One region of the Roseixanthobacter finlandensis genome, then DNA from elsewhere that is predicted to be linked to it. Evidence: riboswitches for the same ligand, from Rfam matches in the RefSeq annotation. Region 1 holds a riboswitch; the other holds the start of a gene.

Region 1 (5,699 bases):
CGGCTTGGCGCGATCGTCCATATGGGCGCCATCTCCGCGACCACGGAGCGGGACGGCGACAAGATCGTCGCCCGCAACATCCGCCCGACGCTGGATCTGTGGGACCAGTGCGCGCGCAAGGGCATCCGCTTCCTCTATGCCTCGTCCGCCGCCACCTATGGCGACGGCACGGACGGTTTCAGGGACGAGGAGGGCGCGGCCGCGCTCGACCGCCTGTCGCCGCTGAACGCCTATGGCTGGAGCAAGCTGATGGCGGACCGCCGGTTCGCGGCGGACGTCGCCGCCGGCCGGCCGGTGCCGCCGCAATGGGCGGGCCTGCGCTTCTTCAATGTCTATGGTCCGGGCGAAGCCCATAAAGCGGACATGCGCTCGGTGATCCACAAGATCTATCCGACCGCCGCCGCGGGCGAGCCGGTGACGCTCTTCAAATCCCATGATCCGGGCTATGAGGACGGCGGGCAGCTGCGGGATTTCGTCTATGTGGGCGATTGCGTCGCGGTGGTGCGCTGGCTGGTGGAGACGCCCACGGCGAGCGGCATCTTCAATGTCGGCACCGGGCAAGCGCGCAGCTTCGCGGATCTCGCCAAGGCGGTGTTCACGGCGGCCGGCAAGGATCCGCGCATCACCTATGTCGATATGCCGGTTTCCATCCGCGACGCGTATCAATATTTCACCCAGGCGGACGTCTCGAAACTGCGGGCCGCGGGCTTTACCCGCCCGTTCACCGCGCTGGAGGAGGGCGTGCGGATCTATGTCACCGAGCATCTGCGCGGCCGCAATTCCGCGTCGTGAGCGGGACGCTTTCCATCGCAACGGCTGATCTTGCCCCAGGATACCGGCACCATGCTTCCTGATACCAAGCCCGGTCCCGTCGCCGTCATCGGCGATGTCATGGTGGATCGCTACATCCTCGGCTCGGTTTCGCGCATCTCGCCCGAGGCGCCGGTGCCGGTGCTGCTGCATGGCGCGGAACGCATCGTGCCCGGCGGGGCGGCGAACGTCGCGGCGAACGCCGCCGCCATGGGCGCGCCGATCCGCCTCGTGGGGCTGGTCGGGGCCGATGGGGAAGCCGACCAACTGCGCTCCGCGCTCGCCCCTTATGCGCTGATCGACCTGTCCGGCCTGGTGGTGGACGCCACCCGCCCCACGGTCACCAAGACGCGGGTGATGAGCGGGCGCCAGCAGATCGTCCGCATTGATGCCGAAATGTCTTCCCCGCCGTCCGCCGCCGTCGAGGACGCTCTGATCGCGGCCGCAAGCCGCGCCATGGCCAGCTGTTCGGTGGTGGTGCTCTCCGATTATGCCAAGGGCGTGCTCGGCGACCGTGTGGTCGCCGCCGTGCTGGCCGAGGCGCGGACGCTCGGCGTGCCGGTGATCGTCGATCCCAAGCGCCGCACCTTCGAGGCCTATCGCGGCGCGACTTTGGTGACGCCCAACCGGCGCGAATTGAGCGAGGCCACCGGCCTGCCGGACGAGACCGATGCCGACGCCGAGCGTGCCGCGCAGGCGGCGAGCGCCCAGTTCGGCGGCGATGTGCTGGTCACCCGGGCGGAAAAGGGCATGACGCTCTGGCGCCGCAACGGCACCGTGCTCCATGTGCCGGCCGAGGCGCGCGAGGTGTTCGATGTGTCCGGCGCCGGCGATACGGCGCTGGCGGCGCTCGCTTTGTCGCTGGCCTGCGGGCTCGCCCTGGAAGCGAGCGTGCCGGTCGCCAATGCGGCCGCCGCCATTGCCGTGGCCAAGCTCGGAACGGCGGTGGTGACGCGCGCGGAACTCACCGCCGCGCTGCATCGCTCGGTTCCCCAGCTGGAGCCGGCCGGCGCGCTGGTGGCGCGGGACAAGGCGCGCACCATCATCGATCGCTGGCGGGCCAGCGGCGCGCGCATCGTCTTCACCAATGGCTGTTTCGATCTGCTGCATCCCGGCCATGTGGGCATGCTGGAAGCGGCGGCCGCCCAGGGCGACCGCCTGGTCGTGGGGCTCAACACCGACGCCTCGGTGCGCCGCCTCAAGGGCCCGACGCGCCCGCTTCAGGACGAGACGGCCCGCGCGCGGGTCATCGGCGCCATGCGCTGCGTGGATCTGGTGGTCCTGTTCGAGGAGGACACCCCGCTGGAGATCATCACGGCCCTGTTGCCGGACGTGCTGGTGAAGGGGGCGGATTACAAGCCCGAGGATGTGGTCGGCGCCGACATCGTCATCGCCAATGGCGGAAAGCTGGTGCTCGCCGATCTGACGCCGGGCCAATCCACCTCGACGCTGGTGGCGAAAGCCCGGAGCTGACATCGCGCGCAGCCGTGGGCGGTTGCGGCGCGGGGCTGCGGGCTTATAGTCGGCGCGTCGTCGGTTCCTTCGGGATCAAAAGGGAACGCGGTGCGGGAGGGTTTCTCCTTATGCCGCGGCTGCCCCCGCAACTGTCGGCGGAGAGCAAACCCACGAACCACTGGGGCCAGCCTCGGGAAGGGTGGGGGCGCACGGGTCTGCGAGCCAGGGGCGCTATCCGCGAGCCAGCAGACCTATCCGCAAGCCAGGAGACCTGCCGAGGACGCACAGCCCGTTTCGCGGGCGCCACATGCCGGCTCTCGGAGGGAGGGCCAGGGAGAGGGTTTGATGTTCGGTCCGCGCACTGCGGCCAATGCCCTGCATTTTCATCGCCTTCGGGGATCCGAGGTGCCCGCTTGAGCGCGATCGCGGCCGGCGCGCGGGGCCGGATCGTGCTGGTGCTCGGCGGCGCGCGCTCCGGCAAGAGCCATCATGCCGAACAGCGGGTGGAAGCCGCCACGCCGCCCTTCGCTTATGTGGCGACGGCACAGGCCTTCGATGCCGAAATGAGCGAGCGCATCCGCCTGCACCAGGCGCGGCGCGATGTGCGCTGGATCTCCCACGACGCGCCGTTCGACGCCGCCGACCGCGTGCGCGCCCTGCCGCCCGACACGCCGCTGCTGCTGGATTGCCTCACCTTGTGGCTCACCAACCACATGCTGGCCGAACACGATCTCGCGGCGGAGGAAGATCGCCTCGTGGAAGCCATCACCGCCCGCACCGGGCTGAGCGTGCTGGTGGCGAACGAAGTGGGGCTCGGCATCGTGCCCGACAATGCCCTCGCCCGCCGGTTTCGCGACGCCGCCGGCCGGCTCAACCAACGCATGGCCGCCATGGCCCATGAAGTGATCTTCATGGTCGCCGGACTGCCCATGATCGTGAAGGACACGCCCCGATGAGCGATGAAACCGAAACCGGCCTCGACGCGCAGGCCGCCCGCCATCGCGAGAAGATGGCCAAGCGCAAGGCGGTGCAGGATGCCGAGGTGGCGGAAAAGACCCTGGAGAAGGGATTGCTGATCGTCCACACCGGCCCCGGCAAGGGCAAGAGCACGGCCGCCTTCGGGCTGGCGCTGCGCATGCTCGGCTATGGGCGGAAGGTGGGCGTGGTGCAATTCATCAAGGGCGCCTGGCACACCGGCGAGAAGGACGCCTTCGCGGCGTTCGGCGATCGCGTGCGCTGGCACACCATGGGCGAAGGCTTCACCTGGGAGACCCAGGATCTCGCCCGCGACACCGCCGCCGCCGCGCGGGCCTTCGACAAGGCGCGCGAATTGCTGGCGGACGAGAGCCTGTCCCTGATCGTGCTGGACGAACTCAACATCGCCTTGCGCTACGGCTATCTCGATCTCGCCGACGTGGTGGCGACACTGAAGGCGCGCCGGCCGGACCTGCACGTGGTGGTCACCGGCCGCAACGCCAAGCCGGAGCTTCTGGAGGCCGCCGACCTCGTGACCGAGATGGGATTGGTGAAGCATCACTTTTCCGCCGGCGTGAAGGCGCAGGCCGGCATCGAATTCTGATGGCCGCCCGCGCGCTGATGTTCCAGGGCACCGGCTCCGACGTGGGCAAGAGCCTGCTGGTCGCCGGCCTTGCCCGCGCGTTCGCCAATCGCGGGCTGCGCGTGCGGCCGTTCAAGCCGCAGAACATGTCGAACAATGCCGCCGTCACCGAAGATGGCGGCGAGATCGGCCGCGCGCAGGCGCTTCAGGCCCGCGCGGCGCGGGTGCCCTTGAGCGTGCACATGAACCCGGTGCTGCTGAAGCCGCAGAGCGATGTGGGCGCGCAGGTGGTGGTGCAGGGCCGGGTGCTCACCAACGCCAAGGCCAGCGCCTACCAGGGCCTGAAGCAAAGCCTCATGCCCGCCGTGCTGGAGAGCTTCGCGCGGCTGAAGGGCGAGGCCGACCTCGTGTTGGTGGAAGGGGCGGGGAGCGCCTCGGAAGTCAATCTGCGCCGCAACGACATCGCCAACATGGGCTTCGCCCGCGCCGCCGACGTGCCGGTGGTGCTGATCGGCGACATCGACCGGGGCGGCGTCATCGCGAGCCTCGTCGGCACCAAGACGGTGCTGGCTATCGAGGATGCCGCGCTGATCGCCGGCTTCGTGGTGAACAAGTTCCGGGGCGATCCCGCCTTGTTCGCCGACGGCATGGCGCTGGTGGCGCAGCACACCGGCTGGGCGGCGCTCGGCCTGATCCCGCATTTCCCCGCCGCCGCCCGCCTGCCGGCGGAAGACGCGCTGGCGCTCCAGGGGCCGCCGCCGGCAAAGCCGCACGCCAAGGTGCGGATCGCCGTGCCGATCCTGCCCCATGTGTCCAATTTCGACGATCTCGACCCGCTGGATGCCGAGCCGGCGGTGGAGGTGGTGCGCCTGCGGCCGGGCGAGAGCCTGCCGGTGGATATCAGCCTCGTCCTGCTGATCGGCTCCAAGGCCACGGTTTCCGATCTCGCGGCGCTAAAATCAGGCGGGCTGCACCACGACATCATCGCCCATGCCCGGCGCGGCGGGCGGGTGCTCGGCCTGTGCGGCGGCTATCAGATGCTCGGGCGCTGGGTGGACGATCCCGACGGCATCGAGGGCCCACCGGGCCAGGCCGAGGGGCTCGGCCTGCTGGATGTGGAAACCATTCTCTCGGGCGAGAAGCGCCTGGTCGCCGTGGCCGGGCAATCGTGCCTTCAGGCCCCGTTCGCGGGCTATGAGATGCACATGGGGCAGACCACGGGCGCGGACACGACCCGCCCCTTCGCGCGCCTCGCCACCGGCGATGCGGATGGCGCCACCTCGCCGGATGGGCGCATCATGGGCAGCTATGTGCACGGGCTGTTCGCGGACGATGCCCAGCGCGCCGCCTGGCTCGCTGCGCTGGGGGCCGGCGCGCCGCAAATCTCCTACGAGGCGCAGGTGGACGAGACCCTGGATGCGCTCGCCGCGCATCTGGAAGCCCATCTCGACCTCGACCTCCTGCTCAGCCTCGCGCGATGACCACCAGCACCGCGCAGAACAGGGCAAGGCCCATGAGCAGGCGGCTCGCGATCCGATAGAGATATAACGCGGAGCGAATGTCGGCGGCGCCGATCTCGCGCCGGCCGTCGCCCATGAAGGGCAGGTCGGCGGGCACGCCCGCATAGGTGCGCGGCCCGGCGATGGCGATGCCGAGGGCGCCCGCCATCGCCGCTTCCGGCCATCCGGCATTGGGGGAACGGTGCTTGCCCGAATCACGCCGCACCGCGCGCCATGCTCCCATGGGCGATGCCCCCTGCATGAAGGCTGCGGCGGCGATGATCAGCAGGCCGGACAAGCGCGAGGCGGGCAGGTTCACCAGATCATCGAGCCGCGCCGAAGCCCAGCCGAACGCCTCGTGGCGCGCCGTGCGATGG
Region 2 (5,699 bases), 2.5 Mb from region 1:
CCAATCGAGCACCGGCCTGATCGAAATGGCCTTCATCGCCCGTCTCGGCATCGATGCCCTCACCGGCATGGCGCTGGTGCTGCCGGTGCTGATCTTGATGCAGAACATGTCCCAGGGCGCCATGGGCGGCGGCATCTCCTCCGCCATCGCCCGCGCCCTCGGCGGCCAGCGGCGGGCCGAGGCGGACAGCCTCGTGCTGCATGCGCTGGTCATCAATATCGGCTTCGGCCTCACCTTCTCCGCTCTGGTCCTGCTGTTCGGCCGGCACCTGTTCGCCTTGCTCGGCGGCAGCGGTGCGTCGCTGGACGCCGCGATCACCTATTCGCGCATCCTGTTCGCGGGCATGGTGCTGCTTTGGGTGTTCAATGCGCTGGCGAGCATCATCCGCGGCACCGGCAACATGCTGGTGCCCGGCATCGTGATCTGCGCCGGCGCGGTGCTGCTGGCGCCGCTGTCCTGTGCGCTGATCCTGGGATTCGGCCCGATTCCCTCCTACGGCATCGCCGGCGGGGCGATCGCCATGCTGCTTTATTACGCGGTGGGCACCGCGATCCTGGCCTGGTACGTGGCGAGCGGGCGCAATGTGGCGCGCTTCGCCTGGACCCGCCTGCACCTGCCCTATGCCTGGAACATCCTGAAGGTGGGCGCGGTCGCGGCGGTGAATACCATCCAGATCAATGTGACCATCGCGGCCACCATGGGCCTGGTCGCCGCCCATGCGGGGCCGGGCGCGGTGGCCGGCTTCGCCACCGGCACCCGGCTCGAATATCTGCTGCCGCCGCTCGCTTTCGGGCTCGGCGCGCCGCTGGTGGCGCTGGTGGGCACCAATATCGGCGCCGGACAGAACCGGCGCGCGCTGCGGATCGCACTGATCGGCGGCGCCTTTGCCTTTGTGCTCACGGAAACGGTGGGCATTGCCGCCGCGATCTGGCCCGCCGCATGGCTGGGCCTGTTCGACGCGACGCCCGAGATGCTGGCGGTGGGCACCCTCTATCTGCGCACGGTCGGGCCGTTCTTCGGCTTCTTCGGGCTCGGCATGACGCTTTATTTCGCCTCCCAGGGCGCCGGCCGCCTCGGCTGGCCCCTCGTCGCCGGCCTGCTGCGCATGGCCATTGCCGTGGGCGGCGGCGCGCTCGCGCTTTCGGTCACGGGCTCGCTGCATTGGCTGTTCGCGGTCTATGCCTGCGGACTGTTGTCCTATGGGGCTGTGGTGGGCGTTTCGGTCGCCTCGGGTTCCTGGTTTCGCTAAAGGCGTTATCTTGACGGTTTCACCCTGATCGCGCCCCTTATGGGCGGTTCATCGGAGCACATGATGCGCATTCTCGTGGTTGGGGCCGGCGCGACCGGCGGCTATTTCGGCGGACGCCTTGCCCAGGCGGGGCGCGACGTGACCTTCCTCGTGCGTGCCAAGCGCGCCGAGCGCCTGCGCGCACGCGGCCTCCAGATCGTCAGCCCCACCGGCGATGCGACGCTTCACCCCTCCATCGTCACCGCGGATCAGATCGCGGGGCCCTATGATCTCGTGCTGCTGTCGGTGAAGGCGTTCGCCCTGGACGCAGCGCTCGCCGACGTCGCCCCGGCGATCGGCCCCGACACCATGATCCTGCCGGTGCTCAACGGCATGCGGCACATGGATCTGCTGGCCGCCCGCTTCGGGGCCGGGCGGCTGCTTGGCGGCGTCTGCAAAATCATGGGCCGCATCGACGAAGAGGGGCGCATCGTGCAGATGAGCCCGCTGCATCAACTGACCTATGGCGAAACCGACGGCACGCGCTCGGCGCGCATCCTCGCCCTCGACGGGGTGATGCAAGGCGTCGGATTCGACGCCCGCCTCTCGGACGCCATCCTGCTCGACATGTGGGAGAAATGGGTGTTCCTCGCGAGCCTCGGCGCCATCACCTGCCTGATGCGCGGCAGCATTGGCGAAGTGGCAGCGGCGGGCGGCAAGGCTATCGCGCTCGCCATCGTGGCCGAGTGCGCCGCGATCGCCCACGCGGCGGGATACGCCCCGCGCCCGGCGTTTCTCACCGAGACCCGGGCGCAGCTGACGGCGGATGGCTCGCCCATGACCTCGTCCTTGTATCGCGATCTCAACCAGGGCCATGCGGTGGAGGCCGACCAGATCATCGGCGATCTCATCGCCCGTGCCCGCGCCAGCGCAACGCCGACGCCGCTGCTGGAGGCAGTCGGTGTCGCGCTGAAACTGTACGAGAACCGGCGCGCGCAGGCCTGAGGAGGACCACCCGAAGGATGGATCACGCCGCTTGGCACCCCGTCCGGCTTGACGGTCCGATCGCCCTGCGTCTACCGTTACGACGACGGTTCCCCTTGGGGATCAAAAGGGAACGCGGTGAGTCGGCACCTGGCAGCGGGGGTTGGCGAAGCCGCGGCTGCCCCCGCAACTGTAAGCGGCGAGTCCATCGTCATCAGCCACTGGGCCCTGGGCCTGGGAAGGCGACGAGTTGGGCACTGACCCGCGAGCCAGGAGACCTGCCGTCAGCCGTGGTCACGCGCGTGCACATTGGGCGGGGTGTCCTGATGGTGGTTGTTCCCTGCGGCATCCTCGCCGCATGGAGGCCTCGTTCGCGGTGACGGACCACTCGTCCCGCTGAGGCCCAAATGCCGTCCGCCGTAATTTTTCCCGTTCGCCGCGCCGCGCGCGCCGCCCGCCGCCCCATGCTCGCCGCCCTGATTCTCTCCTCCGCCTCCTGCGCCGCCTACGCCCAGTCGGCGCCCCCCGCCGATGGCGCATCGCAATCCATCGACCTGCCCGAGGTGGTGGTGAGCGCGACAGGCATGCCGACGCCGGCGGACCAGGTGGCCTCCTCCGTCAGCGTCGTCACCGCCGAGGATATCGAGCGCCAGCAATTGCGCACCGTTCCCCAAGTGCTTCAGTCCCTTCCGGGGCTCAATGTGGTGCAGACCGGCGGGCCGGGCGGGCAGACCTCGGTGTTCATCCGCGGCACCAATTCCAACCATGTGAAGGTGCTGGTGGATGGCATCGACGCGGGCAATCCCTCGACCCCCAACGGCGCCTTCGATTTCGGCCAATTGCTCGCCACCGATCTTGCCCGCATCGAGGTGCTGCGCGGCCCCCAGAGCGGCCTCTACGGCTCGGACGCGATCGGCGGCGTGATCTCGATCACCACCAAGAAAGGCGAGGGCCCGGCGAAGGTGTTCGGCTTCGTGGAAGGCGGCGCGCTCGGCACCTTCAACCAGGCGGCGGGGCTGAGCGGCTCGACGGAGAAGGTGGGCTATTCCTTCAACGTCACCCATTTTTCCTCGACTGAAATCCCGGTGACTCCGCCCGGCATCGTGCCGCCGGGCTATCCGATCAATGCGAACGCCTACGACAACTGGACCTATTCGACCCGCCTCGATTTCCAGATGAGCGATGCGTTCGCGGTCAATTTCGTCGCCCGCTACATCGACAGCCGGCTCGCCTATACGCCGGATGTCTATCCGCCCCCGCTCTACGAGGGCCTTCCCGCCGCCGAGCGCTCCACCAGCCTCGCCAGCATGTTCTTCACCAAGGGCGAGGGCGTGTGGACCGCGCTCGACGGCGCGCTTAACACCACGTTCGGCGTCAGCGCCATGACCTCGTCCAACCCCACCACCGGGCCGAACACCTCGGTGAACGGCCAGTATGACGGCGACCGGCAGACCTATTATCTGCGCTCGAACCTCGCCTTCGCGCCGGGGCAGAACCTGCTGGTGGGCGTGGAGCGGCGCAACGAAGCGATGACCTCGTCCACCCAATATACCGACCTTTCCGCGAGCACCGGTGACACCGGCGCCTATGCGGAACTCCAGGGCAAGCTGGGGGATCGCTTCTTCGGCGCCGCCAACATCCGCTTCGACAGCGACGACACGTTCGGCGATCATTCCACCTATCGCCTTGCGCCCGGCTTCCTCATTCCCGAGACGGGAACCACGCTGAAAGGCAGCTACGGCACCGGCTTCAAGGCGCCCTCGCTGTACCAGCTCTATGCCCCCAATTACGGCAATGCGGAGCTGAAGCCGGAGGAGAGCACGGGCTATGACATCGGCTTCGAGCAGGAGGTGTTCGGCGGGCGGGTGACGTTCGGCGCCACCTATTTCCACAACGACATCACCAATCTCATCAGCTACGACCCGGTGACCTACCAGAACGTCAACATCTCCAGCGCCACGACCCAGGGCGCGGAAACCTTCGTCGCCTTCGCGGTGACTGACCGGCTGAAGCTGCGGGTGGACTACACCTATACCGAGGCCGTGGGCTACATGCCGCCCGACACCTCGTTCGGCGCCGCCTGCGCGCCGCTGACCGACACCTCCTGCACCCCGTTGCGGCGGCCGAACAACAAGGTCAGCGTCACCGCGGACTGGAACCCCACGGACGAGCTCAATCTCTCCGCCACGCTGATCTATGCTTCCGCCTGGTGGGATATCGTGCGCCTCACCAGCGATTATATCGACCAGCCGGGCTACACCGTGGTGAACGTGGCGGCGAATTACGCCCTGACAAAGCAGGCCACCCTGTTCGGGCGCATCGACAATCTGTTCGACCAGACCTACCAGAACCCGAACGGCTTCCTTGCCCCCGGTTTCGGGGCCTATGGCGGCCTCAAATTCACCTATTGAGGCGGACGGAATGAAACGCGCTGCGGGCCTGCTCGCTTTTCTGCTGCTCTGCGCGCCCGCCTTCGCGGGGGAGCAGAAGCCCGCGCGGATCGCGTCGCTCAATCTGTGCGCCGATGAACTGGTGCTGCGCCTCGCCGATCCGGACAAGGTCGCCTCGGTGACCTATCTGGCGCGCGACCCGCGCAGCTCCAATGTCGCCGATCTCGCAAAACGGGTCCCGGTGAACCGGGGCCTCGCCGAGGAAATCGTGCCGCTCGCGCCCGATCTCGTCATCGTCGGCGCCTTCACCACCCGCACCACCACCGCCATGCTGAAGCATCTCGGCGTCCCGATCCTGGAACTGGGCGTGCCGGCCAGCCTGGAAGAGGCCTATGCCCAGATCCGAACCGTCGCGGACCACATCGGCGAACCGGCGCGGGGGGAAGCGATGATCGCCGCCATGCAAAAGGATTTCGCCAGCCTGCCGCCGGTGCCCGCGCATCGCGCCTCCGCGATCGTGCTGCGGCCGAACGGCTTCACCGCCGGGCGCGGCTCCATCGTCGACGAAATCCTCGGGCGCGCCGGCTACGAGAATCTCGCCGCGCGGCTCTCCACCGACCGCCTCGGCCAGCTCAATCTGGAGGAGATCGTCGAGGCTCAGCCGGACCTGCTGGTGATCAACGGCGGCGCGGATGCCCCGCCCTCGCTGGCCGACGACCTCCTGCACCATCCCGCCCTCGCGCCGTTCGCGGCGCAGGGGCGCACGCTGTCCCTGCCCATCCGACTTTGGACCTGCGCGGGTCCCGAACTCGCGCAAGCGGCGCAGCGCCTCGCGGCCAATCGCCTGGCGGGCACGCGCATCGGCATGGCGCGATGACGGCGCGCGCGCATCCCGGCCACGCCGCGCTTGTGGCCGCCCTCGCCGTCCTGGTCCTGGCGCTGTTCGCGGCCTCGGCGGCGATCGGCTATTCGACCCTCGATATCTCCGCCGCCCTCGCCGACCTGATCGCCGGACGTGCAAGCCTGCCGGCGCTCGTGCTGTCGGAACTGCGGCTGCCGCGCGCCATCCTCGGCGCCACGGTGGGCTTCAGCCTCGG

The links. A riboswitch is a leader RNA that binds a small molecule or an ion and turns the genes downstream of it on or off. The one in region 1 is predicted to bind cobalamin.
Region 2: it holds a riboswitch for cobalamin, as region 1 does, so the genes downstream of both, V5G24_RS00605 (TonB-dependent receptor plug domain-containing protein) here and cobU (bifunctional adenosylcobinamide kinase/adenosylcobinamide-phosphate guanylyltransferase) in region 1, are expected to answer to the same signal.

The regions. Positions count from the first base shown of each region.
Region 1 covers NZ_CM195536.1:2,559,644-2,565,342, reverse strand. The annotation lists gene rfaD (ADP-glyceromanno-heptose 6-epimerase) at 1-792, shown strand, start outside; gene rfaE1 (D-glycero-beta-D-manno-heptose-7-phosphate kinase) at 844-2,283, shown strand; cobalamin riboswitch at 2,328-2,558, shown strand; gene cobU (bifunctional adenosylcobinamide kinase/adenosylcobinamide-phosphate guanylyltransferase) at 2,679-3,221, shown strand; gene cobO (cob(I)yrinic acid a,c-diamide adenosyltransferase) at 3,218-3,844, shown strand; gene V5G24_RS11955 (cobyric acid synthase) at 3,844-5,304, shown strand; gene cbiB (adenosylcobinamide-phosphate synthase CbiB) at 5,288-5,699, opposite strand, start outside.
Region 2 covers NZ_CM195536.1:96,555-102,253, forward strand. The annotation lists gene V5G24_RS00595 (MATE family efflux transporter) at 1-1,249, shown strand, start outside; gene panE (2-dehydropantoate 2-reductase) at 1,313-2,233, shown strand; cobalamin riboswitch at 2,304-2,512, shown strand; gene V5G24_RS00605 (TonB-dependent receptor plug domain-containing protein) at 2,620-4,623, shown strand; gene V5G24_RS00610 (ABC transporter substrate-binding protein) at 4,634-5,479, shown strand; gene V5G24_RS00615 (FecCD family ABC transporter permease) at 5,476-5,699, shown strand, end outside.